DNA from 4 places in the Lysinibacillus canaveralius genome. Region 1 is predicted to be linked to each of the others. Evidence: riboswitches for the same ligand, from Rfam matches in the RefSeq annotation. Region 1 holds a riboswitch; each other region holds the start of a gene.
The links. Region 1 has a riboswitch for thiamine pyrophosphate ahead of thiC (phosphomethylpyrimidine synthase ThiC). Riboswitches for the same ligand answer to the same signal wherever they lie in the genome.
Positions count from the first base shown of each region.

Region 1 (7,856 bases):
ATGATATTCCATAGCCCGTTCAGGATCTAATGATAAGTTGAACTGGTCGCGCCAGCGGAATTCGAAACGGGCTTTCGATAATGCATCATCTCTTTTTTGTGCACCCGGATGCCCTTTTGCTAAATCTGCGGCATGTGCGGCAATTTTGTAAGTGATGACCCCTTCTCGCACATCATTCCGGTTCGGTAAGCCTAAATGTTCCTTTGGTGTCACATAGCACAGCATCGCCGTCCCGTACCAACCGATCATTGCAGCACCGATTGCCGATGTTATATGGTCATAGCCCGGTGCGATATCCGTTGTAAGAGGGCCTAGTGTGTAGAACGGTGCCTCCTGGCAAATTTCCAATTGCTTATCCATATTTTCTTTTATGAGATGCATCGGCACATGACCCGGTCCTTCAATCATCACTTGTACATCATGTTTCCAGGCAATCTTTGTTAGTTCACCAAGTGTTTCAAGCTCCGCAAACTGTGCTTCATCATTTGCATCATGAATGGAGCCCGGCCGCAAGCCGTCGCCAAGGGAAAACGCCACATCATAAGCTTTCATAATTTCACATATTTCTTCAAAGTGCGTATAAAGGAAGCTTTCTTCGTGGTGAGCTAAGCACCACTGTGCCATAATCGACCCGCCCCGGGATACAATACCTGTTAAACGGTTGGCTGTTAACGGGATATAACGCAGAAGCACTCCCGCATGAATTGTGAAGTAATCCACCCCTTGCTCTGCTTGTTCGATTAATGTATCACGATAAACCTCCCATGTGAGATTTTCTGCTATCCCATTTACTTTTTCAAGCGCTTGATAAATCGGCACGGTACCAACCGGAACAGCAGCGTTTCGAATAATCCATTCCCGTGTTGTGTGAATGTTTTTCCCTGTCGAAAGGTCCATCATTGTATCCGCTCCCCAACGTGTCGCCCAAAGCATTTTTTCAACCTCTTCCTCGATCGTAGAGGACACAGCTGAATTGCCGATGTTCGCATTAATTTTGACATGAAAATTGCGTCCTATAATCATCGGCTCCAGCTCGGGGTGATTAATATTGGAAGGGATAATGGCGCGTCCTCTTGCTACTTCACTTCGAACAAATTCAGGGTCCATATTTTCGCGGATTGCAATGAACTCCATTTCAGGTGTAATGATTCCCCTCTTTGCATAATGCAGCTGTGTGACATTGTTCCCTGCTTTCGCTCTTAATGGTTTACGTTTTAAAGCAGGAAATGCCTTTTCAGTAGCACGCGGGTCATTGTTACTTTTATAGCCGTTGTCTTCAGGCTTGATTTGACGCCCTTCATACGCTTCAACGTCTCCCCGCTCAAGAATCCATTTCTCTCTGAGAGCAGGCAGCCCCTTTGTAAAATCCGCTGAATAGTGAGGGTCGGTATAAGGACCGCTTGTATCATACACACGAACCGGCGGATTCTCCTGTTCTCCTGCTGCTCCAGTGGTCGCACTTAGCTTGATTTCCCGCATCGGCACGTTCAGATCAGCTCTTGAACCTGTTACATATACTTTTTTGCTTGATGGAAAGGATGACATAGCGGCAATGCTTGCTTTGTTAAATGAAGTAGTTGACATAAAAATCTCTCCCTTTAAAAGTATTAGGGGACGAGACCCAGAACAAAGTGGCAAAGGGAAACAAACTATACATGATGCGAATCACCGCAGTTAACTTAAACAGCGTCTATATTTCTACTAACAAAAAGTGTTACTCCTTTTTTACTTTCTGCTCAGTAAGAAGCTGTTACACAATAAAAAAGCTGAATCCATCTATAAAAATGGACCCAGCGTACATGTAATCGTTTGCTAATACATGAAGAACACTAACTTCCCTACGCTGGCATGATCCAGATCAGGTCCAAAGGGTCAAGAAACTTCACAGCGTTTCCCTCTCAGCCCAACTCATTGGACTCCCCTAGTTATTACTATTGAGTTGCAAGTTTAGTATACAGGAAGTGTTATGAAAATAAAAGAATATTTTCTAACTATTTTGTATAATAAGACGTTCCAGCCGCTATATGCCCTGAATGCTTATTCTCGTATTTCGATTCCGAGCATCATGGCAAATAATGCAGCCTGCCCCGGGGCAATTTTGCAGCCTTGTACCTGCTTCAGGTCAACATGCAGCACCTCAAATATCGACTGACTGAAATCAAGTCCCTTTAACGTAGTTTCCTCAAAGCTCGCATCATTCAAATCACACGAATCCCATTGCAGCCCGTTATGCCGTACGTGATAAAAATCCGTTCCCTGCATCGTACAGTGGGAAAATTTCGTTTGGTTAAACGTGGATTCCGCAAAAACAGCATAATTGGCAAAACACTGCGTGAAATTCGTTTCTTGAAAATGCCCTTCGGCAAAGCTTGTTCCTACCAGCTTGCAATTCACGAAGTTTGTACGGTAGAAATAGCCGCCTTCCCACTTGCTGTTCGATAAGTCACAATGTTTGAACAAGACATCCGATACATCAAACTTTGAAAAATCACATGCCTGAAATACACAATGTTCAAAAACAACGTTCGATAGGCTGTATTTTTCAAGCCTCCATTCATCCACTACTTCGTGGCGGATCACACATTCCATTACTTCCTCAGCTTTAAAAGCGTCTGAAATTGTTACTTGCGGATATTCATCATATCGTGTAATACTGAACCTCTCCTAACTTTCTAAAAAACACGCTGTAAAAGTAGTGTTTCATAAAGTATTCACTTCATTCATATATCTTGCAGCAGTTGGGATAGACTGCTAGTTTAGTAATTGGTCCGTCATCCCAAACAAGAATGCACATACAAAAATACTCATAAGGACCCCTATCAGCACAGTAAGAAAGACAGCCAGCTTAAAGTATCCTCCGCTCTGATTGAACTCTTCTGTTTCTCTCATATAAAAATAAAAACTTGGCAGCAGCAATAAAATCCCTACTCCTGTCTGCCATGACCAGGATACGTCCGCTTCCATACTCGCTTCAGTGAATAGAAGCACGAAGATACCGAACAGCATACCGTAGCTATAATATTTCGCAAAATGATAAAAGGTAAATAAACGAGCTCTTTCCCTTTCGATCCGTTCTTTTCGTGACAAAATAATTACTCCTTCTAATGCTTTTCATAGATGTAGAAATCTCTTTCTTCTATTAAAAATATACTATACTAATACTGAAATTTCCCGACTAATTTAATTAAACCGTCAAGCAGGCTGTAAAAACACTTGTTATTTATCTTTCATTTACCTATGCCTATCTGTTCTTGCCTGGATATATCGATAATAAGCGCATGTACCATTTTTATTGTGTAATTCTACATTTCAGCCGCCTTCCCCTTTATACAAAAAACATCTTCCAATCTACTTTTGGCTTACTGCCGTAAGTAAACGTAAAGATGTTTTAAGCGTCTAGAATGCTCCATTTCACAAAGCTTCCGCATTTTTGTTTAATCGGTTTATCAGCCCCGCCAGCTGCCCGATTTCCTCTGGTGTGAATCCCTCATATAGGTCATCCATAAACTGTTCTTTGCCCATATTGCAGCCGTTCAATAGCTGCATTCCTGCCGGTGAAATGGTAACAAGGACTTCCCTATTGTTTTTTTCGTTGCGTTTCCGCATAACCAGCTGTTGTTTCTCAAGGATTTTTAAATGACGCGTAATCGCGGCCTGATCAATCGCCAGCGTCTGCTGCAGGGCTGTTTGTGTCATATAGTCATTTTCCTCTAAAGCATATAAAATCTCATAGCGTGTTAAGCTAATCGCTGTTCTTTTTTCAAATGCATGTGTTACCCGGCGATCGATATTTTTCAACATCAAAAAAACTTGTCTTAACTCGTTTCGACATGCTGACATGCTGACCCTCCTATTAACTATACTCTCTTTAAGCATACGCTATCTCTGACATTTCTAAAAGCTTCATACCTATATATCCCCAAAACGAGAAAAAGCTACCTTGAATTCTTTCTCTCAAGATAGCCCCCTTGTATATGATTAAGAAAAACGAATAACTTGTTCAAATGGCAAGCGTGATGAACCGTATGCTGGTGCTGCTTCTTTTCCGATTGCAATCAGCACGATTGGTAGTTCATTTTTCGGTAAGGCAAATTTTTCAGCGAATTTCACTTTATCAAAACCGCCCATTGGTACTGTGTCGTATCCCATATCTTTTGCTAAAAGCATAATTTGCATCGAAATCAAACCTGCATCAAAATGTACGATATTTTTCAATACCTCTTCAGGTGCATTACCGTATAAATCTAATGAGTTTGTAATCATTAAATCTGCAAGCTCGCGCGGCATATAACCTCTTTCTGCATTTGCATCATAGATCTGCTTCGCATTTTCGTACATTTTCACATCGCCAAGTACGGCAATAATGGCAGATGAAGTTTCCACTTGTTCCTGGTTGTTAGCAATTGCACGCAGCTCTTTCTTTTGATCCTGGTCATCAATGACAAGGAAACGCCACGGCTGCATATTACTTGAAGAAGGAGCTGTTGTCGCCTGCTCAAGTATATGCTGCAGCTGCTCGCGAGAGATTTTCACGCCTTCTTTATATTTACGAACCGATTTACGATCCTCCATAAGTTGTTCTAATGGTGTTTTAGTTTGTGACATATTTATCGTCCTTTACTATAGTTAGATTTTTAACAACATCCCCATTATAGTTGAGGGGTCAATTATTGACAAGTCATTTGTTTGAGAGGTGCACTTAAGCTTCAGCATTCCAATATAGTTTGTGCAAAGTGGATCAAATCAACTACATTTTCGGTAACAAACTAACTTATTTTGAAATACGATTAATTAAAAAAAATATCCTCAAGCAGATTTACGTTTCGTTATCTCCCTTCGCTGATCAGTAATCGTCGTTCTTGAGGGAATAAGCCAAAGTCGTCTGAATCAATACCCTTTAAATTCTTCATTTTTTACATAGCCAGAGTAAAATCAAAAAAAGGGCTGTCCAAGAAAGATTTCTTGGACATACCCTCTTGCTTTAGAATTAGAAACACTGCAATGTAAACTGAACTTTATCGAATTGTTTATTAGCTAATGAGACTTTATCTATGCAGAAATAAATAATGCCGGAATCTCCCCATAGCAATTCTAAATCTTCTTCATCCGAATCGATCTGCAGAAGAAGAACAGCTTCTTCTGGTTGTAGATCAAACACATCAAATACATCATTTTGAATGCTAAATGGATATCCTAACATATAGTGAGCCGGTTCATAATTCCCTTGCTCATCACTTGGCTGGGTAAGTTCCTGTCTCATTTCAGAGTAGTTATCTTCATCTTCATCACTAAATTCCATATCTTCTGGATACTCAGGTAAAGTCATCTGGTTTGCGAAGGCCGCCTTAAAGACAGGTAATGGGAAGTAGTCTTCTGTTTCTTCCGGGTAATCCTTCCTTTTTAATTCTTTTTCATCACCGTCAAAGTATAAAACCTTAAAACATCCTTCATCTTCTCTAAATCCCCATGGCTGCTCTACTACATCATAAAATACATAAAGGATTCCACTGCTTGGAAGATTCTCTTCAACGTCATATGACGTAAGCTCTTTTAAATTGAACTGTCCTAAAAAAGAGAGTGAGCTATTATTGTATGTTGGAAACTCCCAGTCTTCCGGCATATCCGGGAGACCACCGATTTTAGAGGAGCCTAACGGAATTTGCTCTTCCTTCACTTTATTTTTCATCATTTTAATTGATGGCCTTGCTGCATTTAAAATAGCTGCCTCTTTGTGAAGTAACCCGTATTTTTGCAATAGTTTCTGTAAATCTTGCAATTTCTTTACCTCCTGTATTTTTATTCTAATTCTATCAATATTGATACGTTGCACAGGTGAAGAAAGTTTCTTACATTAATGAATAGCTTGCTGCATAAGGAAAGAGCGCAATTCTGCTCCAGAACTGCACTCTTATATGATTTATCAAGTCAAGTATAACCGCCTTTACTTTTTAAGAGCTGCCTACTACTAAAACTACCCTTCCTTACAAACTCGCCGTTATCCTATGTATGACAAAAATGCTGCCCGTGCTGTAAAATAAGCCGGTGGATAAAAGCGTTAATCCATATTTGGAGTTAACACGACTTATGCAAAAACGGCCATTCCATCAAAAATGTTTCTGGAGCTTCGATTTTGAAAACCAATACATCGTCACCCCAAAGAATATTCCGCCAAGACCCCAAATTAAAACATTCCACCATCTGACATCTATTTCACCAGTCGAAAGATATGGTGATACATATTCCATAAAAACTAACATAAACAATCCCCACTGGAAACCAGCCAAAGAGGATGCTTTCTTCAATTGTTTTTTCTTTTCTTCGTATTCTTCAATAGAAGCACAATCTGTTTCATCCAGATGTTTTTTTCTTATTTTAATAACAGTCATAGTTGCGTAAACCATATTAATCAGGAAAAGTGAAGGCGTCGCAAACGATAGTGTGTTATGAATTGTATCCATTATAAGACTGATGAACATTAAAAACATGGATAAATACCATAACAAAATTCCAGAAAAGGCTAACTCCTTATATATTTCATAACGCTGATATTCATCTCGATCGTCTAGTACTCCGATAAAACGATTAAGAATTTGATTCTTCATTAGTATTCTCCTCCCAAAATAAAGTATTAAGGTCTGTATTAAGTTCCTTTGCTAAGGCAATACACAAAGATAAAGAGGGATTGTACTTATCATTTTCAATTAAATTAATGGTTTGTCTTGCTACGCCTACCCTTTTAGCAAGTTCAATCTGAGTAAAGTTGCAATGTTTCCTATACTCTTTGACTCTATTCAAGCCAAACACCCTTTCATTCACCTTATATAAGTACATTATATGTGACATTTCGATTTAATGTCAATTATATATGACATTATTTTTCAATAGTAAGAAGTGCACGTTTATTGTTTCCTCTTAAAATCAATATAAAAAGACCGCCGTATGGGGCGATCTCTTCTTATAAATACGCACTTCTATAAGCTATATTTATTCCCTGCAAAGTCTTTTTGTCATTACGTTTACTCAAAAATCTGACACAGCAATTCCCGCAGTTCACCTATATAGTCAGTGTTAAGGAATGCACCTACTGTCACATATCGGGATATAGCCAAGGAATTGCCGGTGGTATTCCCGCTTCCGGCAATAAATATATATAAACAAAAAATATACATATAAATAGTCCAAAAACTGTAACAAACAACGAAAGTATAGGTTTTTTACATTTAATCAGACTGTATAAGCCGCAAAAGAAGCTCACTATGCCAATAGATAACTCTAATAGAGCAATAGGATAAACAGAATACTTTTCGATAACGAATACTCTGCCAACGTTGAATATCGTAATAAACAAGAGAAAAATAATTTGCAGCCTTAACCCAACCGTAACAGCCAAGTTTTATTCCCCCTAAATTGATACATAAAAAACATATGTAAATTACTCTACTTTTTGTTAAAGCGAAGTCACCTAGTTTCAATTACCTCTCATTTGGTCCAGATGCAAGTCTCTTCAATCTGGCACGTTTACAGAACAAGAGAAATCTATATACTGCCGCATAATTTTTAACCTACTTTTTATTAACACCACGCAACCTCACAATTTACACTAAATAAAAAGAAGCCATTTTGAAAAGATTGATCAAAATGGACTCTTATCCAGCAGGATGAAATTAGGCTTTTATAAAAAGTTTGATCCTTTGCAGTCCTTATTCCAATAAAGCAGCCGCTGCTTTACTATTACTTCTTACTATTTTCAGGATTCTCCACATATAAGCCTAATACATAACCGCAATTAGAGCAGTAATAGGAGGAAATGGGTGACGATAGACTTCTTGGATTATTGTAGGAAAACATTTGAACGA
Region 1 covers NZ_CP154840.1:1,617,752-1,625,607, reverse strand. The annotation lists gene thiC (phosphomethylpyrimidine synthase ThiC) at 1-1,584, opposite strand, end outside; TPP riboswitch at 1,819-1,933, opposite strand; gene AA0Y26_RS08080 (pentapeptide repeat-containing protein) at 2,038-2,589, opposite strand; gene AA0Y26_RS08075 (hypothetical protein) at 2,752-3,087, opposite strand; gene AA0Y26_RS08070 (MarR family winged helix-turn-helix transcriptional regulator) at 3,412-3,840, opposite strand; gene AA0Y26_RS08065 (nitroreductase family protein) at 3,979-4,605, opposite strand; gene AA0Y26_RS08060 (YwqG family protein) at 4,988-5,776, opposite strand; gene AA0Y26_RS08055 (DUF3278 domain-containing protein) at 6,105-6,602, opposite strand; gene AA0Y26_RS08050 (helix-turn-helix transcriptional regulator) at 6,583-6,795, opposite strand; gene AA0Y26_RS08045 (acetyltransferase) at 7,732-7,856, opposite strand, start outside.

Region 2 (7,856 bases), 840 kb from region 1:
AAGAATAGAAGATTAATCTCTTCCATTTATTTTAGGAAATCAGTTTGACATAACAAAGAAGTTACAAATAGTATATCTGATAGATATTATAACCAGGTACAATGCCAGGCTTCTATGGCTGCAAAATAGTGAACCCGCTGCTGTTAATGCGGAAGCAAAATAATAACAGGAAGTAGAGTATTAAATAAAGTATAAAAGACCTCGCGTTTGGGGTCTTTTTTATTTTTCGTTGGCAGGAAACACCTGAGAGTTAAGAAGAAGCAGGGGATGGATGATAGCGAATAGTTCAGCATAGCAGCAGAACAACGGAAGCAGCGTAATGCAGATTCTTCATTTATAAAAATTTGTCTTCCTTTTCTTAGTTTTTATAAAAAGATTTCAAGGTCCAAAAGTATAAATATCCCTATTCTTATTTTTCCTTTTAGAAAGTTTGGGTATATAGCATATACCATGTGAATAGTTATTGACAAAACATGAATTCCTAAGTTCAATTAAAAAGAAAGTGAGGAGAGAGGATGAAATCATTCTACCATTTCGTATTAACCTATAGAGGGGCAAGAGATGAAAAAGGACGTTTTGCAGAAGCTGTATTTAATGATCCGGCCTTTCCAAAAGCGGCTGAGGATTTTGACGAATTGACGGCTTATATTGAGATGCAGGCACATGAGGAGATGTCCACTTCTGTATTTGATGAATTATGGGACTTATATGCAACAAAATATCAATTATAGGAAGCATGAGAAGGAATTAACAAACTACTCTAACTTTTCAAAGCAAGACGTCTAACGATTGCATCAAACAGGAAAACGAAGTATCATTAACTTGAAAATAACTGAAATGAGGGACTATTTATGAGTATCCATATTGCTGCTAAACAAGGCGAAATCGCTGATATCGTATTACTTCCAGGAGATCCGCTTCGTGCGAAATTCATCGCAGAAACATTTTTGGAAGATGTAACATGCTACAACGAAGTGCGTAACATGTTTGGATATACAGGTACATACAAAGGTCGCCGTGTATCTGTGCAAGGGACAGGTATGGGTGTACCTTCTATCTCGATCTATGCAACGGAACTTATGCAAGAATACGGTGTACAAAAATTAATCCGTGTTGGTACATGCGGTGCGATTCAAAAAGACGTAAAAGTGCGTGACGTTATTTTAGCACAAGCGGCTTCTACAGATTCACGCTTAAACCAAGTGATCTGGGGCGGCGGTATTGACTTTGCTCCAACTGCTGACTTCGATCTACTTCATAAAGCATACAATGCTGGTAAAGAAGCGGGCTTGAACTTGAAAGTGGGGAACATCTTCACTGCCGACATGTTCTATTCAGATGAAGAACAAAATGAAAAGCTTGCGAAATATGGCGTATTAGCAGTTGAAATGGAAGCTGCAGCACTATATACACTAGCAGCGAAGTTTGGACGTCAAGCATTAGCAGTACTGACTGTTTCTGACCACATTATTACTGGTGAGGTAACATCTTCTGAAGAGCGTCAAACAACGTTCAAAGACATGATGGTTGTAGCGCTTGAAGCTGCGATTCAAGAGTAGGAATACCAAGGGTTTGGTATTTGGTACTTTTTAACAAGTGCCCATAGTATGATTTGAGAAGTGCCTGACAGGTAAAAACTTGTCGGGTGCTTTTTTAGTTTAACGAATCAAATAGTGAGGTTGCGTTTTCCTTTTGTTCAATTGACAAAGGCATTTAGTGAGTCTGGGGGGTTAATACAAATTCACAACAATTGGCGGGATTGCAAAATTTAGATGATGTGTGAGCGGTGCTAGAGGTTTTTTATGGAGTTATGCTACGTTTTATCATAGCTGACTGTTGCTTTTATGATACAAGAGGGTTTAGATACAACACAATAGGCTTGAAGTAAAAGAAATACTTGTTTTTTATTGAATTGGTTGGTTGTTATTTGAGGTACATGAGAAAGATGAGAAAAGAAACTTGTTCATATAATTCAAAGTGAATCAACGCTAACGATTAAAAACCTTTTATCCCGCTTGGATCTAATGAATAATTCATACGATTCAAAAAATTATTGCATTTAACCATTTTTATCAGTACAATAAAAACAATTCAATGAATTTGCAGGGGGACGCGTGTGTGTTGAGAAGGTAAAACCTGACCCTTAGAACCTGACAGTTAATACTGGCGTAGGGAGCGATGAGTACATACATATGCACTTTTTAGGCATCTCTACTTTTGTAGTGGTGCCTTTATTACGCCTCAATATGAAGGGGAATGATGATATTCAGCAAACGGCAGATAGCCTATAAATTGAAAATGAATTTTACTAGGGGATCCCTTGATAAGGGCTGAGACGAAAGTAGGTACTTTTAAACCCTCATAACCTGATCAGATTTGTATCTGCGTAGGGAAGTAGCGGATGTTTATGTTTTGTGTGCCTTTGTGCATATGTTGCATTCAAACAGAACCACTTTCCTTTTGGGAGAGTGGTTTTTTGTTGCTTAAAATCAATAAAGGGAGCATGTAAATATGAAGCTAATGGCTGTAACAGATGATTGCCAGTCGGTTTTGGAGTTAGCGCAGGAAATAATTCAAATCCAGTATAGTGTTGATTTTATTCAAATACGCGAAAAGTCAAAGACGGTAAAGGAAGTGATGGCGCTGCTTGAATATTTGGACGAGGGAGGTGTGCCAAAAGAGAAACTCATCATCAATGATCGGTTGGATATTGCTTTGTGCAGCGGTATCCAAACAGTGCATTTACCAGAAAAGGGGCTGCCTGTGCAACAGGTAAAAGAGCGATTTCCGCATCTTCATGTAGGGAAATCTGTTCATGATTATGAGGGAGCTAAGGAGGCGGAGCGACAAGGAGCTGATTATGTGCTATACGGACATTGCTTTGAAACGAATAGCAAAAAAGGAAAGGCCCCAAACGGTCTTACCCCCATTATTGAAATGAAAGGGAGTTTAAAGATTCCCGTCTATGCGATTGGTGGTATTCAGGTAAATCGGCTCCAGGCATTGCGGGACGTGCAGGCAGATGGCATTGCGGTGATGTCGGGTATTTTTTCAGCCCATCGTCCAGTTGCTGAAGCAGAGCATTTTAGGGAGGCCATTCAATATGCAAAAAAGCTATGAGGTAGCCGTGATTGGCGGCGGGATTATTGGCAGTGCTATTGCTTACTATTTAGCGAAGGAGCAGGTCGATGTAGCCGTGCTAGAGGAAGGTCAGATTGGTTTAAAAGCGACAAGCGCAGCAGCCGGCATGCTCGGTGCCCATTCGGAATTGGAGGATGAGGTGAAAGCCTTTTTCTCTTTTGCGAGGTATAGTCAGTCTCTTTATTCCGTGTTAAAGGAAGAATTATACGAGCAGAGCGGGATTGACTTAGGTTTTAGGAAAGGGGGGATTTTAAAGCTTGCATTTTCTGAGCGTGACAAAGAAAAATTAGCAATGGTACTTGCACAGCCTACGGTGACATGGCTTGAACCAGAGGAAGTAAGAAATCTAGAGCAAGAAGTTACCCCGGATATCTTAGGTGCAGCTTATATTGAAGAGGATATAAATGTGTTGCCGGCGCGTGTATGCCAAGCCTTCGCAAAAGGTGCTCAGCTGTATGGTGCATCAATTGTAGAGCATACAAAGGTGTTGCATATTAAAAAACAGCAGGATCTGTTTGAAATTGAAACGACAAAGGAGCTTTTCAAAGCAAAGCGTATTGTCATTGCCAGTGGTGTGTGGAGTACTCCGTTCTTTCGGCAGCTTGGGTTACAGCACGAAATGATACCAGTCAAAGGGGAATGTATAGCTGTTGAGAGTGCCAATTTTGTTTTAAAGCACACGATTTTTCATGATAAATATTATATTGTGCCAAGAAATAATGGGGAGCTGGTCATTGGCGCTACGATGCAGGAAAATGACTGGTCAGAGCAAGTAAGCTTAAATGGGGTAGAGACTTTAATTCAAAAGGCGAAGGCACTATTCCCTGCGATTGGCCAGATGAATATAAAGGCTAGTTGGTCAGGGCTTCGGCCACAAACGTTTAATCAAAAGCCCTTCATCGGATTTCACCCAGAGGATAATGCAATTTTGTTTGCAACTGGACATTATCGTAATGGTGTGCTGCTAGCTCCGGCAACAGGCGAGATGATTGCCAGTCTTATTTTAAGAAAGGATATGAAACAAGAATGGGTGGAGGAATTTCAAGTAGGCGGCCCATTTAGGAGGTGAGAAAGGGATGTCTATTACGGTAAATGGCAAGCAAGTTGAGCTGTTTGAAAGCGTTCAACAATTGTTGGCGCATTATAGCTTAGAAAATCGCATCGTTGTCGTTGAAGTAAATCGGGATATTGTGATGAAAGAAGACTATGCAACGACTCGCCTATCACATGGCGATGTAGTGGAAATTGTTCATTTTGTTGGAGGAGGATGAAGTATGTTAAAAATTGCAGATCGTACATATCATTCAAGGCTTTTATTAGGTACGGGGAAATATCCATCATTTGAGGTACAGAAAAAAGCGGTAGAAGTATCGCAGGCAGAAATTTTAACGTTTGCTGTAAGAAGAATGAATATTTTTTCAGCGGAGCAGCCTAATTTTTTGGAGCAGCTCGATTTAACAAATTATACGCTGCTCCCCAATACAGCAGGAGCGAAGACCGCTGAGGAGGCGGTACGTATTGCGAAGCTCGCGAAGGCGTCAGGGTTATGTGACATGATTAAAGTGGAGGTCATCGGAGATCAGCGTACGCTATTACCAGACCCGATTGAAACATTAAAGGCATCCGAAAAGCTTCTTGCGGAAGGGTTTATTGTCTTACCATATACATCGGATGACGTCGTGCTAGCGAAGCGTCTTGAAAATCTTGGTGTTCATGCCATTATGCCTGGCGCGTCACCGATTGGATCGGGGAAAGGGCTTGTGAATCCGTTGAACTTAAAGTTTATCGTGGAACAGTCAGAAATTCCGGTTATAGTAGATGCAGGGATTGGCTCACCTAAGGATGCTGCCTATGCAATGGAACTAGGAGCGGATGCAGTATTACTTAATACAGCAGTATCCGGGGCAAAGGATCCGGTGAAAATGGCAGAGGCAATGAAGCTGGCTATCGATGCAGGAAGGTTAGGCTTTGAGGCGGGCAGAATAGAGGAAAAAGAATATGCGACAGCGAGCAGTCCAACAATAGGAATGATGACACTTTGAACAATCGCTATGCAAGACAAGCATTATTTTTAGGGGAAAACACACAGCAGCGTATTCAGCAGGCGAAGGTTTTAATCATTGGTGCAGGGGCACTTGGCTCAGCTAGTGCTGAAATGCTGGCGAGGGCTGGTGCTGGGAAACTAACGATTGTCGATCGAGATTATGTTGAATGGAGCAATTTGCAACGGCAACAGCTTTATATAGAGACGGATGTTCATCAGAATTTACCAAAAGCAATTGCTGCTGAAAAAAGATTAGCACAAATAAATAGTGAAACTACTATTTCAGGTATTGTGGAAGATGTACATGGGCTAAATATTGAGGAATTAATGAAAAGTCATACCATTGTCGTCGATGCAACCGATAATTTTGAAACAAGCTTAATGATTAATGATGCGGCAATGAAGCAAGGCATCCCGTACATATTTGGTGCTTGTGTCGGGAGCTACGGCCTAGCATTGCCTATTATTCCAGGGAAAACACCATGCTTACATTGTTTGCTGGAACATCTACCACTTGATACAATGACCTGCGATACAGTTGGGATCATTAGTCCAATCGTGCAAGTTATTGCTGCTTTTCAAGTGACGCATGTATTGAAATGGCTTGCAGGAAAAACAATGGCACCCATCGTCCAATCAATAGATCTGTGGAAAGGGGAGAGAGCTGAAATTAATGTGGCAAAGCTTAAAAATCCACATTGTCTAACCTGTGGAGAAAAACCAATCTATCCGTTTCTCCAATTTGAAAATCAAATGAAAACACATGTACTTTGCGGGCGTGATGCAGTTCAGCTAAGACCCGGTCTCGTGCAAGAGTATTCACTAGAACAGCTAGCGAGCAACATAAGTCGGAAAGTCACAAACCTTGTATTAAACCCGTATTTATTATCATGTCAGTTTGAGGTATATCGTATCGTTTTCTTTGCGGATGGACGTGCCATTATCCATGGTGTAACAGATTCGAAAAAAGCACGCGTAATCTATAACAGATTTATACAAATGGGGGGAGCATGCAAATAAGGTAGTGATTCTTTAAAGTGAAAGTTTTTAATATGCAGCTAATTGGCTGGCATGAGTTCGGTATTGTACCAAGCTCATGCCGGCCAATTTTGTTTGAAAATATCAAGCTCGTTGAGATTAAGGGATTGTAGGTAGATTCATATTCCCCAAACATTTGAATTAGAACCTGGTATTTGGAGTAAAATCTATATTTAGAAGGCATTGGGGATTCATTAGAGACATTTTCTCATCAATAGTATTCGCTGTCTTTTTATAATGGATTGTCTCAGCTGTACTCAGATGGAAGCAAACAATAATAAGGATTCATCAGGAGGTAGTAAAAAGGATGATTTATGAGATTGATTCAATTAAATTTAATTGATTTTTCATTTTACATGCAAGACAGGACACGTGCTGCCAATTACTATTTCCCTAAAAAGCTTTTTTGAAGGAGAGGGGACAAACTACCTGTAAACACTGCTATTTCATCATTGAATCACGGGTAAATGAATCATTTTAAATCTTTACAGGAGCTGGATGGAGATGTACAATAGCACTTTCGGGACCTGTGATTACAACCGTTCTGAAATTGATATAAGAGCTGCTGCATTGCCATTAATAAAATTCAGTATGCTGGTATATATGAAAGGTTCTGAGCGTATGGTATACAATTTAGGACAGCTGTTTTTATAAAATAACGGCGCTTACATAAATACCCCTTAGATTTCAACAGAGAACTGTGTGATTTGATGTATCGGCAGTTCTATGCAGATTAGCAATCTAGCAGCTTATATGAAAAGGCGTTTCGATGATCAGTACGTTTAAAAGGAACTTTCTAAAAAAGTTGACGTCTTTTCTTTTCGAAGCGGAATCAACCTGTTAATATGTTATATAGCATGCAATGCAAGTAAGAGAGTGGTGAATAGAATGGATGAACAAAAACGCGAGGAAGAAGTAAGTGAACAGCCAGTAAAGCCGGCGGGAAAATATTTACGTGTCAAACCGTTTGCTTTGATCATGATGCTCTTTCTGACAATTCTTTTAACAGCTGGATTGACGATTTTCGCCCTGACATTTGGCGAGAAAAAAGTCGTTGAGGTGAAAGTGCCTGTTGAAAGGGAAGAATTTACAAGATTATATGAAGCTTTTGATGAATTAAAAGATAATTATTATGTAGATGTGGATGAAGAAGCCGTTATCTCAGGTGCAATCAACGGGATGTTTGATGCATTGGATGATCCTTATACAGATTATATGAATACGGATGAGGCAGATCATTTTAACGAGAGCCTGTCTTCTAGCTTCCAAGGAATCGGGGCTGAAATTCAGGAGCGCAACGGTCATATCGTCGTTGTCTCGCCAATCAAGAATTCTCCGGCTGAGAAGGCTGGTATTATGCCGCAGGATATGATCCTAGCTGTGGATGGCAAAAGCATACAAGGTATGACTGCCTCGGAAGCAGTGCTGCTGATTCGCGGTGAAAAAGGTACATCTGTTACATTAACAGTTCAACGCGGGGATGCAGAACCAATTGAAATGACAATTGTTCGTGATGATATTCCAATCGAAACTGTGTATGGTGAAATGGGAGATGACAAAATTGCCCACATTCAAATTACGTCCTTCAGTGAGGAAACGTATGATGAATTATTGGCTATTTTGACTGAGCTAG
Region 2 covers NZ_CP154840.1:2,454,475-2,462,330, reverse strand. The annotation lists gene AA0Y26_RS12485 (DUF2339 domain-containing protein) at 1-8, shown strand, start outside; gene AA0Y26_RS12480 (YozE family protein) at 516-731, shown strand; gene deoD (purine-nucleoside phosphorylase) at 852-1,559, shown strand; TPP riboswitch at 2,095-2,192, shown strand; TPP riboswitch at 2,301-2,410, shown strand; gene AA0Y26_RS12470 (thiamine phosphate synthase) at 2,512-3,120, shown strand; gene thiO (glycine oxidase ThiO) at 3,104-4,210, shown strand; gene thiS (sulfur carrier protein ThiS) at 4,218-4,412, shown strand; gene AA0Y26_RS12455 (thiazole synthase) at 4,416-5,183, shown strand; gene AA0Y26_RS12450 (ThiF family adenylyltransferase) at 5,180-6,205, shown strand; gene AA0Y26_RS12445 (hypothetical protein) at 6,728-6,877, shown strand; gene AA0Y26_RS12440 (S41 family peptidase) at 7,112-7,856, shown strand, end outside.
Region 2: it holds a riboswitch for thiamine pyrophosphate, as region 1 does, so the genes downstream of both, AA0Y26_RS12470 (thiamine phosphate synthase) here and thiC (phosphomethylpyrimidine synthase ThiC) in region 1, are expected to answer to the same signal.

Region 3 (7,856 bases), 2.1 Mb from region 1:
AAAGGCGTAACGATCTGGGCACTGTCTCAACGAGAGACTCGGTGAAATTATAGTACCTGTGAAGATGCAGGTTACCCGCGACAGGACGGAAAGACCCCGTGGAGCTTTACTGTAGTTTGATATTGAATTTTGGTACAACTTGTACAGGATAGGTAGGAGCCAGAGAGCCCGGAGCGCCAGCTTCGGAGGAGGCGTCGGTGGGATACTACCCTGGTTGTATTGAAATTCTAACCCATGCCCCTTATCGGGGCAGGAGACAGTGTCAGACGGACAGTTTGACTGGGGCGGTCGCCTCCTAAAAGGTAACGGAGGCGCCCAAAGGTTCCCTCAGAATGGTTGGAAATCATTCGTAGAGTGTAAAGGCACAAGGGAGCTTGACTGCGAGACCTACAAGTCGAGCAGGGTCGAAAGACGGGCTTAGTGATCCGGTGGTTCCGCATGGAAGGGCCATCGCTCAACGGATAAAAGCTACCCCGGGGATAACAGGCTTATCTCCCCCAAGAGTCCACATCGACGGGGAGGTTTGGCACCTCGATGTCGGCTCATCGCATCCTGGGGCTGTAGTCGGTCCCAAGGGTTGGGCTGTTCGCCCATTAAAGCGGTACGCGAGCTGGGTTCAGAACGTCGTGAGACAGTTCGGTCCCTATCCGTCGTGGGCGTAGGAAATTTGAGAGGAGCTGTCCTTAGTACGAGAGGACCGGGATGGACATACCGCTGGTGTACCAGTTGTTCTGCCAAGGGCATCGCTGGGTAGCTATGTATGGACGGGATAAGTGCTGAAAGCATCTAAGCATGAAGCCCCCCTCAAGATGAGATTTCCCATTACGCAAGTAAGTAAGACCCCTGAAAGACGATCAGGTAGATAGGTTCGAGGTGGAAGTATGGCGACATATGGAGCTGACGAATACTAATCGGTCGAGGACTTAACCAAATTTTGTGTGCTGCACAATGAAACGTTTATCCAGTTTTGAAAGAACAAACTTCTTTCAGTTATATAAAGGAACTTCTGCTACAAGCGCAACATCGTGTTGCAGCACAGAAGTCAGCACATCCATGTGCAAGTCTAGTGATGATGGCAGAGAGGCCACACCCGTTCCCATACCGAACACGGAAGTTAAGCTCTCTAGCGCCGATGGTAGTTGGGGGCTTCCCCCTGTGAGAGTAGGACATCGCTGGGCAACAAGACTCAACCTGTAGAGGTTGAGTTTTTTTATTGCCAAAAAAGCTCCCAACCACCAAACACCGAAGGTGAGATCGGCGCGCAAACCGAAGGATTCATTTTATGTAAGGAAATCAAAGAATACGATACGAATTTCCCAGAGCAGTGGGAGGACCAAGAAGAACAAGGAAACAAGGGAACGAAAGAAGGAACGTACTCGGTACGTGACTGAAAGAGTAAGCGCAGATGACGCCGTCATTCGCCGGTCATCGCGCTGCGAAGGTAGCGTCGATGGTAGTTGGAGGCGCCCCTGTGAGAGTAGGACATCGCTGGGCAACAAGACTCAACCTGTAGAGGTTGAGTTTTTTTATTGCCAAAAAAGCTCCCAACCACCAAACACCGAAGGTGAGATCGGCGCGCAAACCGAAGGATTCATTTTATGTAAGGAAATCAAAGAATACGATACGAATTCACCTGAGCAGTGGGAGGGCGCTCCTGTGAGAGTAGGACATCGCTGGGCAACAAAAAACAATTTTAGACATAAGCAGAGGGGTTTTTGTTCGAAGGAGATAAATTAATAAAACTATAGTTTTCCTCAATAGTAGAATATTATATGAAAACTATAATAAAGAAGAGATGGATAACCGCTACCATTTAAAACTACTATCTATTATAATAAAAAAGACTACTAGGGGCGCCTTAGAGGCTGAGAAGTACCCTTTGAACCTGATCTAGTTAACACTAGCGTAGGAAAGTAGCTTGACGCATCCTTTTGGGGGTCTTGGGGCTATTTTAGTAGTTCACTACAAAACCAAAGGAGATGAGTCCAATAAAAAAACTAAGAAAGTTAACGTATACAGCTATCATAAGTGCTATTGTTGCTGTAAGCAGTACGATTGTCTACATTCCGGTAGGGTTTGCTAAGATTTTTCCTGTCCAGCATCTAGCCAATATTTTGACTGCAGTATTAGTAGGTCCTTATTATGCGGTTGTTCAAGCATTGGTAGCTTCTACAATTCGTAACATTATGGGAACAGGGAGCTTGTTTGCGTTTCCTGGAAGTATGATAGGTGCTTTATTAGCAGGGATTGTTTACTCAAAAACAAAAAATCTAACATTTACTGCACTCGGTGAAGTTATTGGTACAGGGATTTTTGGCGCTATGGCGGCTTATCCTGTTGCCGTGCTTATTTTAGGGCAGGAGGCTACATTATTTGGTCTTGTACCAGCCTTTATAATGAGCTCATTTGCCGGTGCTGCTTTTGCGTTCTTTTTATTAAAGGTACTAGAACGGAATCATGTATTAAAAAAAGTAATATAATTAAGGGTTAAAATATAGTAAAATATCTATAAAAAAATATTGCGTATTGAAAGCAGGCATGTTAAGATAATTTATGTCTTTAACAAATGGTCCCGTGGTGTAGCGGTTAACATGCCTGCCTGTCACGCAGGAGATCGCCGGTTCGATCCCGGTCGGGACCGCCATTTAGGTTTTTGTAAGAAATAATCTTACAAGAGCTTTTTTTATTTACTAATACTATTTAAGGTTAATGCGTACAATAGGAGAGATCTTATTGTACGCTTTTTATTTTCCCGAAAATCATTTGTTATTCAAATCATCATTACTCTAGTAGTTCATAAATAAAAAGGCATAGAGTTACTTATTTATGAAAAGGGAAAAGCAGGAGAAAGTTTGCTTCTTTTTAATAAACATTAACTAATAATAGCTTAAAATAAGCTTTTATTCTCATAAAATTATTATCTTAATGTGTTAAAATGCTAGAATGATAATAAGTTTGTTTCTATTTTAAAATAATAGGGTAAAACTATATTTGAAAAGATAGTAGGTGGGGGTGCCGGTTATGACATACGGACGAATTGCTCCAATGATTATCGTTCTGTTGTCGGCTATCGTTTTGTTTGGGTGCTCTTCTAATAAAATGATCAATATAGAAGATTCAAATACGTATGCATGGCAGAAATATATGAATGAGGATGAATTTAACCAGTTAAAAGAAGGTATGTCTTATATGGAAGTAGTAGAGGTGGCAAGAGGCCCGGGTGAACAGGTAGATGACAATAAATATATATGGCAAGATGAATTGCTGATTACTCAGGCATATGAAATTGAATTTAAAGAGGATAAGTTGATAGGTAAAAAAATTATTCAAAAACGGGGCGAATCAACTCGGGATTTACCCGCCGAGAAGAAATCAGACGATCAAGAAGAAAATACAAAATAACGCCTATATTGTAAAGGACACTTCACTTGTTAAGGAATTTAACAAGTGAAGTGTTTTCTTTTGCACTTTAACAAAAGTCATCTTCTATCCGATGAGGTACTACCCTTTGAACATTTACCATGCTTACAGTAAACTAGTAGTAATGTACTTTGGAGGATTAAAACATGGTATTTGAAAAATATATAACATCAGTTGAAGAAACACAGGCATTAGCCCATCGTTTAGCAGCACTTCTTGAGCCTCAGACTACTATTACACTTGAAGGTGATTTAGGAGCAGGCAAGACAACCTTTACACAGGCATTGGCAAAAGGTCTGGGAATTACGCGTACAGTAAACAGTCCTACTTTTACTATTATGAAGCAATATAATGGACGTCTGCCGTTGAATCACCTTGATGTCTACCGTTTAGCAGACAGTGATGAGGATCTTGGCTGGGATGAAATTTTTTATGGGGATGCAGTAACGGTTGTAGAGTGGGCTCATTTAATTGAAGATGAGCTGCCCAAAGAGCGCTTAAGTGTGGAAATCAGCCGGATTAGTGAAACAGAGCGGAAATTTATATTTAAACCGGTGGGCGAACAATACGTCCAACTGTGTGAGGAGCTACTAAAATGATTTGGTTAGGAATTGATACAGCAAATGCCCCTCTTTCTGTGGCGATTGTAAAAGAGGGACGAGTATTGGCAGAAACAGTCCAAAATATTAAAATTACGCACTCTGTAGGTGCAATGCCTGCCGTAGAGGAGCTATTTGCCAAGGCAAACATAACGCCTTCCCAAATAGATGCAGTAGCCGTGTCAGAAGGACCCGGTTCATATACAGGAGTACGTATTGGTGTAACAATTGCCAAGACACTTGCTTGGACGCTGAAGAAACCTTTAGTAGGAGTATCGAGCCTGCAGGCATTGGCTGCCAATGCCAAACTTTTTAATGGAGTTATCTGTCCATTATTTGATGCAAGACGCCAGCATGTTTATGCGGCTGCCTATCGTGGCGAATTGTTAAATGAAGTAATTCATGATCATCATGATCATATCGATGGGTTGTTAGAAACGCTGCAGGCATTAAATGAAAACGTGTTATTTATCGGTACAGATGTAGAAGTATTCTGGGACCGTATCAAGGAGAGACTTGGAGATAAGGCTATCCGAGCTTCTTATACACTTGATCTGCCGCGTGCTGCAGAACTTATTGCGCTTGCAGAGGATCGGGAGTTGCCGTCTATAGAAGCGGTTCACCATTTTGTACCGCAGTATCGCCGTATTGCAGAGGCGGAAGCAAATTGGATTAAGGAACAGAAGAAGGTGGCCGAGTGATTACGTATCGTAGAATGACAGCAGCCGATGTAGATGCTGTCTATGCAATTGAGTTGGCAACTTTTCCAACACCGTGGACGCTCGATTCCTTTCATTATGAAATGCGTGAGAATCAGTATGCACATTATATAGTGGCAGAAGATGAAACGGAAATCATCGGATTTTGTGGTATGTGGCTTGTAATCGATGCTGCACAAATTACAAATGTAGCCGTTGTAGAGTCGGCACGAGGTAAGGGAATAGGAGAAGCATTGATGAAGGAAGCTATCCGTGTTGCACGTGAAGCCGAGATGGAGGTTATGAGCTTGGAAGTGCGAGTGACGAATGTGGTAGCACAAAACCTTTATCGAAAATTAGGTTTTCAAAATGGGGGCATTCGGAAAGGGTATTATACGGATAACGGGGAAGATGCTCTTGTAATGTGGGTGAATATAAATGAGTAAATATATACTGGCAATTGAAACAAGCTGTGATGAAACAGCAGCAAGCATTATAAAAGATGGTACAGAGATTATTTCAAATGTTGTATCATCACAAATAGATAGTCATAAGCGTTTTGGAGGAGTAGTGCCGGAAATTGCTTCAAGACATCATGTAGAGCAGATGACAATTGTCATTGAAGAATGTTTGACACAAGCAGGAATGGAACCGGCTGATTTAGCTGCAGTAGCTGTTACAGAAGGTCCGGGGCTTGTAGGGGCGCTGCTGATTGGCATTAATGCAGCGAAGGCATTTGCTTTTGCTCATGGACTGCCGCTTGTACCGGTGCATCATATAGCAGGACATATATATGCAAATGCCCTTGTACAGCCGATGGAATTTCCACTGCTGGCGCTTGTTGTCTCAGGTGGCCATACAGAGCTTGTCTATATGAAGGAGCATGGCAGTTTCGAGTTGATTGGAGAAACAAGAGATGATGCAGCAGGAGAGGCCTATGATAAGGTAGCAAGAGTTTTGAATTTGCCATACCCAGGGGGACCGCATATCGACCGGCTGGCGCATGAAGCTGAAGAGGCTGTACCGTTTCCTCGAGTATGGCTAGAGGAAGATTCCTACGATTTTAGTTTTAGTGGACTAAAATCAGCGGTTATCAATTATAAGCATAATATGGATCAGCGTGGCGAGGAAATCATCCCGGCCCATGTGGCTAAAGGCTTTCAGGATAGTGTAGTAGAAGTACTGACGGCAAAAACAGTTCGAGCGGCTCGAGAATATGGGGTTAAGCAAGTAATTGCTGCTGGTGGTGTTTCAGCTAATAAGGGCTTGCGTAATGCATTAGAATCAGCTTTTACAGAGGAAGATATTCCATTTTTCGTGCCTCCGCTGAAGCTTTGTACAGACAATGCGGCTATGATTGGTGCAGCAGGATTCTTTATGTACGAGGCAGGAGTAAGAGGTGATATGAAAATGAATGGGAAACCGGGAATGGAATTGAAGACTTGGATAGAATAAAGAAAGGTGCTGCAAATAATTTGCAGCACTTTTTATTTTTATAAAAAAACAAATATAGTAGAAAAAAATGATTTTTTGTATAGAACTTGCTTAACGAAGTAAATATTTTTTCGTTTTAGAACTTTTCTGAAAAATTATCCACAGTTTTGAACAACTGTTTTCAAAATGTCAACGAGAACATTCGTACTTATACACAAACTGTGGATAACCTGTGCATAAGATGTGATTTATTAATAAAATTTGTGGTTTTCTTGTTGAAATCGTGTGGAAAAACAAAACAGCACATGTGGACAATGTGGAAAAGTCTGTTGATATGTTGATATGACAACATTTTATCTGTGAATAAAAATGTGGAGTTTTTTTGTTTTTATATGATTTATAAAAACGGAAGTAGGAAGGCAAACTAGCAGACAAATAAAAAGTTAATATTACAGAATAATATTAAAGGAATGATTAATATAAACTTATATAGTTATAAAGAGATTTCTGGCAAAATAAAGCCTCACAAAGTAACAATATTAATCCAAAGATGAGTTTATAGTTATGAGTAAACAACAGGCTTTAAAATGTCGATTTCTCTTTTCTGTTCCAGTGAATTTACCATTCGCCTTCTTTCGGATTGATGGATGAATAGTGAGGATCTATGAATAAATAGTAAAAGATTCAAATAGAAAAACCCCCGCACAATTTACGGGGGTAGGTCGATTTATAATGCTTCAAGCTCTTCATTTAGTTCAAGCCAGTCCATTTCCAGCGTCTCATGTGCTTCTTTTGCTGTATCGAGATTAGTTTGAATTTCAAGGGCTTTTTCATGGTTAGAGAAGATTTCCGGATCACACAATGCCTCTTCGTATCCTTTGATTTCTTCATCAAGGGTGCCCATTTTACTTTCTATCTCCTCAATTAAACGTCTAATCTGGCGCTCGCGCTTTTTGGTTTCTTTATCAATAGTAGAAGTTGTTGCCTTAGCAGGGATGATTGTAGCAGTTGTCTTGGCAGCTTCACTTGCAGCCTTCATAGCAGCCAGTTCTTCGAGCTCCTGCTTTTTCTCTACATAATAATCGTAATCTCCCAAGTATTCAAAAGCTCCATTTTTCGAAAGTTCGACTACTTTTGTTGCGATGCGATTGATGAAGTAGCGGTCATGGGAGACAAATAAAAGCGTACCAGGATAGTCAATTAGGGCGTTCTCCAGCACTTCCTTACTGTCCAGATCCAGATGGTTCGTAGGTTCATCCAGAACGAGGAAATTACATTTTTGCATCATTAATTTTGCAAGAGCAAGGCGGGCTTTCTCTCCACCAGATAAGGAGTTGACGGGCTTTGTAACATCATCGCCGCTAAATAGAAAATTACCAAGTACTGTTCGGATGTCCTTTTCATTCATTAACGGCCATTCATCCCACAGTTCTGCAAGGACAGTTTTATTGCTGTTCAGCTTTGCTTGCTCCTGGTCATAGTAGCCAATCTGCACATTTGTACCGTAACGAATATCCCCATTTAGTGTTGCTAAATCTTGTACAACCGTTTTTAGGAGTGTTGATTTTCCAACACCATTTGGCCCTACAAGAGCAATGCGATCTTCTCGAAAGACGCGCATAGAAATGCCGTGGGAAATCTCATTTCCCGTATAGCCGATTGCCAAATCGTCGATAGACAGTACGTCATTGCCACTTTGACGCTC
Region 3 covers NZ_CP154840.1:4,064,633-4,072,488, reverse strand. The annotation lists rRNA gene AA0Y26_RS20530 (23S ribosomal RNA) at 1-931, shown strand, start outside; rRNA gene rrf (5S ribosomal RNA) at 1,063-1,178, shown strand; TPP riboswitch at 1,840-1,929, shown strand; gene thiW (energy coupling factor transporter S component ThiW) at 1,980-2,480, shown strand; tRNA gene AA0Y26_RS20515 (tRNA-Asp) at 2,569-2,644, shown strand; gene AA0Y26_RS20510 (hypothetical protein) at 3,022-3,402, shown strand; gene tsaE (tRNA (adenosine(37)-N6)-threonylcarbamoyltransferase complex ATPase subunit type 1 TsaE) at 3,567-4,019, shown strand; gene tsaB (tRNA (adenosine(37)-N6)-threonylcarbamoyltransferase complex dimerization subunit type 1 TsaB) at 4,016-4,720, shown strand; gene rimI (ribosomal protein S18-alanine N-acetyltransferase) at 4,735-5,163, shown strand; gene tsaD (tRNA (adenosine(37)-N6)-threonylcarbamoyltransferase complex transferase subunit TsaD) at 5,156-6,172, shown strand; gene AA0Y26_RS20485 (ABC-F family ATP-binding cassette domain-containing protein) at 6,879-7,856, opposite strand, start outside.
Region 3: it holds a riboswitch for thiamine pyrophosphate, as region 1 does, so the genes downstream of both, thiW (energy coupling factor transporter S component ThiW) here and thiC (phosphomethylpyrimidine synthase ThiC) in region 1, are expected to answer to the same signal.

Region 4 (7,856 bases), 630 kb from region 1:
AAGCAGCTTGAAGCCCAAACAGCTGTACGTTTAGGAGCATCTGAAGCAGAAGTTTTCGGTGCACATTTACTTGTATTGCAGGACCCTGAATATATTGGTGGTATTGAAGCACTTATTCAAGAAGGAAGTGGTGCTACACAGGCGATTGAAGCGGTTCAAAATCAATTTGTGACGCTTTTCTTAGCACTGGATGATGAGTATATGAAGGAACGTGCAGCAGATATAAACGACGTTTCACAACGATTAATGCGCAAGGTAACAGGCACAAATGAAAGCGTTTCCGACTATAAAGAACCTACTATTTTAGTGGCCCATGATTTAACACCTTCAGATACCGCAAAATTGAATGCAGAATTCACGCATGGATTTATCACGGAAAAAGGAGGTAAAACTTCGCACTCTGCCATTTTCGCACGCTCATTGCAAATTCCAGCTATTGTCGGTGCTACAGGCATCATGTCTGAAGTGCAAAGTGGTGATATCGCCATTATGAATGGTGAGACAGGCGAAATTTTTATTAACCCAACGGCCGAGCAACTTGAACATTATAAGGCGCTTAGGCAAGTTCAACTTGAAAAACGCCAAGGTTTACAGGCTTTATTGCATGAAAAAACAGTAACGAAAGATGGGCATCATGTCGAACTTGCTGCAAACATAGGAAGCTTAGACGATGCTAAGAAAGCACTTGAGCAAGGTGCAGAAGGCGTTGGCTTATTTCGAACAGAATTTCTGTACTTAGAGCGAGACACTGCGCCTACTGAACAAGAACAGTTCGAAATTTATCGTGATGTTTTAACAGTTATGGGTGAACGCCCAGTCGTGGTACGCACACTTGATATCGGCGGCGACAAAGCTATCCCATATTTAAATATGCCAAAAGAGGACAATCCATTTTTAGGCTTACGTGCTATTCGTTTGTGCTTCGCAAACGAAGATCTATTCCGTACACAGCTTCGAGCATTACTACGTGCGAGTAGCTACGGTAACTTAAAAATTATGTTTCCGATGATTTCGTCAATCGATGAATTCCGCCAAGCTAAGCAGTGGCTGGATGAGGAAAAAGAAGTATTATTGGAACAAGATGTAGAAGTAAGTGACTTCGAAATCGGCATCATGGTTGAAATTCCGAGTGCAGCCATTTTATCACCTGTTTTTGCTATGGAAGTTGACTTCTTCTCAATCGGCACAAATGACTTAATCCAATATACATTGGCAGCTGATCGAATGAATGAAACCATTTCACATTTATATGAACCATTTCACCCTGCAATTGTAGCGCTTGTGAAGCTTGTAATTGATAGCGCCCATGCACAGGGGAAATGGGTTGGCATGTGCGGGGAAATGGCCGGAGATTCTGCCGCGATTCCTTTACTTGTCGCACTTGGTCTCGATGAATTTTCAATGAGTGCGCCATCGGTTTTAGCTGCGCGCAAGCAAATTAACATATTATCGAAGGACGCGCTACAAGAAAAGTTACAGCAAACATTACAGCAATCTACCGCAGAAGGCATACGCGCTATTTGGCACTAAACAAATCAAACCCATCCAGGTACAGTTCCCTTGTACCTGGATGGGTTTTCTATTTCACGAGCAATTGGTATGGTTTCCAAATAAAAATATGGGGTATTTTACGCCGAGTAAGGATATTGCTCGCTAATGATTTCTTGGCGAATCATGGCTTTACGTTGTTCGTTTGTAGACACGGCTTCACACCCCATCTTTCGTCATTTTCTGTTTTATTATAAGAATAGTAACCGGCCGCCATATTTTTTATTATCTTTATTCCTCTTCGTAAATAAATCTACGGAACGTAATCAATAAGGTTGCATATTTTTCCTACAATACAATTGTGTCGATTTCTATACAAAATATACAAAAGTTAGGCTGCTTAACGCCAATAGAATTTGGTCGCCAAGTAGCCTAATAGTGATGTTTTCTGTTTGTTTATAATTGAATAAATTGTTGTGTCCAATAATAGCCATCTTCAACAAAACCTACACCAATATGTGTGTAATTTGCATTCATAATGTTTTGATAGTGTCCTGGTGATACCATCCAGGCTTGTACTACTTGGTTAGAAGGTGTATTTACAGGTGCCTCTACTTATTGGGAGTTTGAAGGTGCTTTTGTATTATTGTTATTTGTTACCGGTGTAGCTTTTTTGCTGGTGCTTTAGGTGCATTAACCTCTTTTTCTACTTTATTAGAGATTATAGGTCATATTCCTCTATATAAATTAAAAGTTGTAGTTGGTGCAGGCAGTAGAAATTTTGGCCCTTGCTCCCTTTTCTGTTACGCCTGAGTAGCAGAAAAAGGAATTGGGAGTCAATTAATATATGCTGCGTAAAAAAACGCCAAAGAGCTTGGTAATCACTCAGTAATTGTTTTAGGTCATAAAGATTATTATCAGAAGTTTTGTTTTAAACGTGCTAGCTTGTGGAATATACAAGCCCCAATTGAAGTGCCTGATGTAGTAATTAAAGCTCTCGAAAATATGCAAGGTGTCATTCATTACTCGAAAGCTTTCCTAGAGTAAAGCTTTGATTATAAAAAAGAGGTTGTCCAAAACTACGGATTGCCTCTTTTTTATTTAAATAAAGGATTTTTCTAAAAATAATTTAGTGGTATGATGGTTAAGTTTGCATCTACTCTATGACACAATTCCATTTATCGAAGAAAAGAGGTATTTATGCAGCCCACAAAATTATCTAAGCAACATTGGTTGCTCATTTTCACACTTACTTTATTAACATTTGTTCTTGGGACAAGCGAATTTATTATTGTCGGCATATTAACCGATATTTCTTCAAGTCTTCATATACCAAATGCAAAAGCAGGTACACTCGTTTCGGCGTTTGCCATTACCTTTGCCATCGCAACACCAATAGTGATGTCAGCAACAAGTCATTTTCCGAAGCGTAAATGGATGTTATTTTTAATAGGTTCTTTCATCGTATTAAATGCTTTGTGCGTAATTTCAACAAGTTATATGATGCTGCTTGTACTTCGAATTATAAAAGCGATTGTAACAGGCGTATTAATTTCCTTAGCTATGATTGTTGCAAGTGAAACTATGCCCATCGAAAAGCGTGGAATTGCGATATCATTCATTTTCGGTGGTTTTACACTAGCAAATGTCGTTGGTGTGCCACTTGGTACTATTATTTCCGATTGGTACGGCTGGAATGCCACTTTTATGTTTACTACTTTGCTAGGTGGTTTGGCATTTTTGACATCCTATTTCGTCTTGCCCCATAAGCTTAGCCAAATACGCAGTTCGATACGAGACCAATTTTCTTTATTGACTAAGCCAAGGATTTTAATGGCCTTTTTCATTCCTGCTCTCGGGTTTGGTGCAACTTATACGGTCTTTACTTTCCTTGTTCCTATTTTGAAAGGAATGGAAGTACCAAGTCAGTCAATTAGTTTAATCTTATTTGGATACGGATTTATCTCGATATTCAGTAATATCCTTGCCGGTAAGATTGCCGGCTTTAATGCAATTGGTCGGCTTCGATTTGTTTTTCTCATACAAGCTGTTGTTCTAACAAGTTTATATTGGACTTCAAATCATTATGTATTAGGAATGGTTAACATTGGTATGATGTCGTTAACAGCCATCCTTTTAACAACATCTACTCAGCTTTATTTAATTGACCTCGCTGGCATTTATCAGCCTAAAGCAACAGGACTTGCTGCTTCACTAATGCCAGTAGCAAGTAACTTAGGTATCGCATTTGGATCTGCACTCGGCGGATTTGTATACTATCAAGGTAATTTAATGGATGTAGCATGGGTTGGCGGGATCGTTGCAGTCTGTGCAAGTGTACTAACGTTCATTAGTTATTATTTAGACCTGAAACAAAAGAAATTAGCATAAATCCTGTTGAAAAAAGTATTAGGAACATATAGTTGTTCCCTAATACTTTTTTATGATTAGGTATACCGTTACTCCTATTAATTAGCGGTTCCTCATATGATTAGTATCATAGTGTATGTTCATTTTGATTTTATTCAAGCCCTTATCAATTTTGAAAATTAACGTATGAAAAAGCAGAGGATATAATCGCAGCTGCAAAACGTAACCCATTTCAGTCAACCCTTTTTCATAGCCTGCTTGTCAATCTGAATATATAGATTTACTTCAAGCATACCACCAACAGCTTTCTACGTTGGAGCGTGAGATTGATCAGTTAGCGGTACAACTTGAAGAATATAAACTACTCCAAACAATTCCCGGTGTAGGTGAAAAAATCGCTGCAACGATTTTTTCTGAAATCCTAATCCATAACAAGACCACCATCAACGACTAAATTTTGCCCAGTGATAGCACATCCCCAAGGTGATGCAAAGAATAAAGCCACGTCTGCTAACTCTTTTGGTGTTGTCACTCTTTGTAACGGTGTTGCAGCTTCAATCATTTGAAATACTTCTGCTGTCGTAACTTTACTCGCATCCGTTTGTTTTAAGAGTCCGCCAGACATCATATTGACTGTAATGCCATACGCACCTAACTCTTTGGCCATGTTACGTGTAAATCCGAGCAATGCTGCTTTAGCTGTTGTATATTCATGATAAGCTACTACGGGATGCTGAAATAAATTTGTCCCAATATTTATAATTCGACCAAATCCCAGGTCCTTCATATCCTGAACACATGCTTGAATACTATTCAAAGCACCCTTAATCGTTCCTTCAAATTGCTTATTGTAATCAGTCCATTGAAGGTCAAACACATTTTTTTGCGAAAGTGGATTAAATTCGAAATCAATCAACGCATTATTGACTATGGTTGTAATCGGCGTATGAAAATGTTGCTTTGCTGTTTCGACCAGTTGCTGCACTTCTTGTTGATTGCGTATATCTGCTTGTAAAGCGATAACCTGAGGACCCAAACTTTGCGCTAAACGCGTTGCTTTTTCCTCGCTTTTATAATAATTCAGTACGACATTAGCCCCCTCCTTAACAAAAGCTTTAACGAGTTCTTCTCCAACGCCTCTACTTGCACCTGTAACTAAAACGGTTTGTTCATGTAGTTTCATTATAATTTCCCCTTACTTAATTTTTGTAAAGTTGTTTGGGACCCGGAATTTTGTAAAGAACGGAAACGACAGTAAAGATATCTGCACCTTTTCGAACTTTTTACAAAACCCCATACAGTTTCCTCCTCACTAGATAGACGTAAGTGCAAAAAAACGTCCCTATTAATATAGAGACGCCCAAAAAAGTGTATACTACACCTATAATTGCTCCCTACGTCAGTGTTAACTGTCAGGTTCTAAGGGTCAGGTTTTAACCTTCTCAACACAACTGTGTCCCCCTGCAATTAAAGTATTTGCATAAGAAAAGCTCCACGTAAATTACGCGGAGCCATAGTAAGTACAGGAAAATAATATGTACTTTGCTCCCTACGTCCGTATTAACGGTCAGGTTCTAAGGGTCAGGTTTTACCTTCTCAACACAACTGTGTCCCCCTGCAAATGCATTTAATTAGCTTGATTCTATCAAAGTTCGCTGTTATTAACAAGTACATTTTAAACTTAAATACTACATCCTTACAAGCAGCCAACAATTGTCCCAATCAATCGTTTGTAACCTTTCATAAGAGAGATATTAATAATATAACTCTATACCAGAAAGTCAAGCACTTGTCCTAAATCACTTAAAGTTTAAAAGGATATACTGTTCCATGCTCAGACTAACACTAATATTAATTTCGTAATTTTTTTATAAAAGTGTAACGATCCGCACTTACAAAACTACAGTCAGGAACTAAAGGGGCATTGCGAAGCTTTAAAGCAAATTTATTCAAAATTGGTGTAATCTCAGCACGTCTACTCTCATCGATAGCATATTCTAAACCATATTTATAAATATCGGGTTTAATTTCTACTGTCTGCTCAGCATACTTAGGGTTATACTTAATTATCTTGAATTGTTGCTGCTCCAAAGTAAAACCCCTATCAGATTCTACTTAGAAATAAGTATATTCCTATCAATTCCATGTATTTACCTGCATAATTTCACCTTTTATTTCTAATTAACTATCAAAGCACACGTATAGGTAAATATCTCGTCTATCATCCTGCATGTTAACACTTAAAAAGCTAGTCAACCAGCCGCTTCTCCATCAACACTGTGTTATACCAGGAGCCGTCTCGTTATGCAATTTTTTCACGAACGCCTACGAAACGAAATCCGGCTTTTTCGTGTACTCTAATGGCTTGCACTATTTTTCTAGAAAAATGGATGATTGAAGCATCCTGTAACCTGATTTTCTGCATTCTTCACAAAGAGCTTCCAATAAAATACTGCTAACCCCTTTTCCAGAAACAGATTGCCTGATGTAAATACTTATTTCTGCAACACCTTTGTATACTTCACGCACTGAAATGGGCGTAACAGATATCCACCCTTGCACAGCCCCATTCTCTTCGTAGACAACCCGCAAACCTTTATCAAATTTTATATCCCATTTTGCTGGTGTTGGTGCGATTGTTTCAAAGGTTGATCAACCCGTATTCATCCCTTCCTGATAAATAGCAACAACAATCTCTATATCTTGATTCGCCATTTTCCGAATCATTTTGTTCCTCCTATAAAAGCGACTTCCGTTAAGGAAACCGCCTTATTTTGTAAATCATAAAGAATGATCTTTTACTTAAAAGACTAGTTGTGTATGCAACCCTTCTGCAAGCTCTACCCAATACCTTTCCTAGCAACAACCGCCTATACCGCTGTAACAGACACCCGTTTCCGGCAGACTGAGCTGTACGTTTCTTGCAGCTTCTATATCACCAGCTAAATAAGCGACAACTGAACGAACTTGCTCATAGCCTGTTGCCATCAAAAATGTAGGTGCGCGTCCATATGATTTTGCCCCCACTATATAAAAATTCTGTTCAGGCTGACGCAATTCCTTTTCACCATGCGGAGGTACACTGCCACAGCTATGCTCATTCGGATCGATAAGCGGCGCTAAAGCCGGTACTGCTTCAGTAATAGCATCCGCCTGGTAGCGCAGTTCACGGTGCATGTCAAAAGTCGGCCGGCTTCCTGTATTGACTACTAGTCGATCAAATGATTCAAGTACTTTATTTTCACCTTTCAGTACAATACCGTCCTGTTCATAAACCGTTTGAATACGAAAAGATGTCTCTACTTGTACAATCCCTTTTTGCACATATCCAGCAATGCGTACACCTAATTCTCCACGCGCAGCCAGTTCATCGTTAGAGCCGCCCCCGTAGGCATCTTCCACACGAAGTTTCCGTAGAATCCACGTAATAACAGTATCGGGGTGTTTTTCTTTTACGGCTACTAAATTTAATAAAGAATGAATTGCCGAATGACCGCCGCCCACCACAGCTATTCGTTTATTCGCATAAAGTGTATGGTTTTCATCAACATCCGGAATATGATAGTCAATACGGTCAGCCAGCTTTTTCTCCGAGGTCAGCCATACACCATTGCTTAACGCAGGATTCGGATTACCCCAAGTGCCTGTAGCATCTATTACCGCACTTGCCTTCATCTGCTTTGTACCACAGCAAGTATTTACATGCAGGATAAATGGTTTATTCTCACGATTTACCGATTTCATACGATCCGTTTCCTCGCGTGTTATGGCTTCTACACGATGGTTTGTGTAAATTTGTTTTTCAAGCAGCTGAGCAAGCGGTGCTAAATAAAGCTCAATCAGTTCCCTTCCTGAAGGGATGCGGTCATTTTACGGAGATTGCCAATCTGTTTGTTCCAGTAATATGCGTGCAGCAGAATCGATATTATATTTCCAAGGAGAAAACAATGTTACATACTGCCATGAACGAACATGAGCAGCAAGCTCTCCTGCCTCCA
Region 4 covers NZ_CP154840.1:2,250,613-2,258,468, forward strand. The annotation lists gene ptsP (phosphoenolpyruvate--protein phosphotransferase) at 1-1,530, shown strand, start outside; partial or broken gene AA0Y26_RS11375 (CAP domain-containing protein) at 1,945-2,073, opposite strand; partial or broken gene AA0Y26_RS11380 (GNAT family N-acetyltransferase) at 2,206-2,535, shown strand; gene AA0Y26_RS11385 (MFS transporter) at 2,689-3,879, shown strand; gene AA0Y26_RS11390 (3-oxoacyl-ACP reductase) at 4,280-5,041, opposite strand; TPP riboswitch at 5,233-5,331, opposite strand; TPP riboswitch at 5,388-5,485, opposite strand; gene AA0Y26_RS11395 (hypothetical protein) at 5,710-5,949, opposite strand; gene AA0Y26_RS11400 (N-acetyltransferase family protein) at 6,229-6,420, opposite strand; gene AA0Y26_RS11405 (NAD(P)-binding domain-containing protein) at 6,715-7,602, opposite strand; gene AA0Y26_RS11410 (NAD(P)-binding domain-containing protein) at 7,729-7,856, opposite strand, start outside.
Region 4: it holds a riboswitch for thiamine pyrophosphate, as region 1 does, so the genes downstream of both, AA0Y26_RS11390 (3-oxoacyl-ACP reductase) here and thiC (phosphomethylpyrimidine synthase ThiC) in region 1, are expected to answer to the same signal.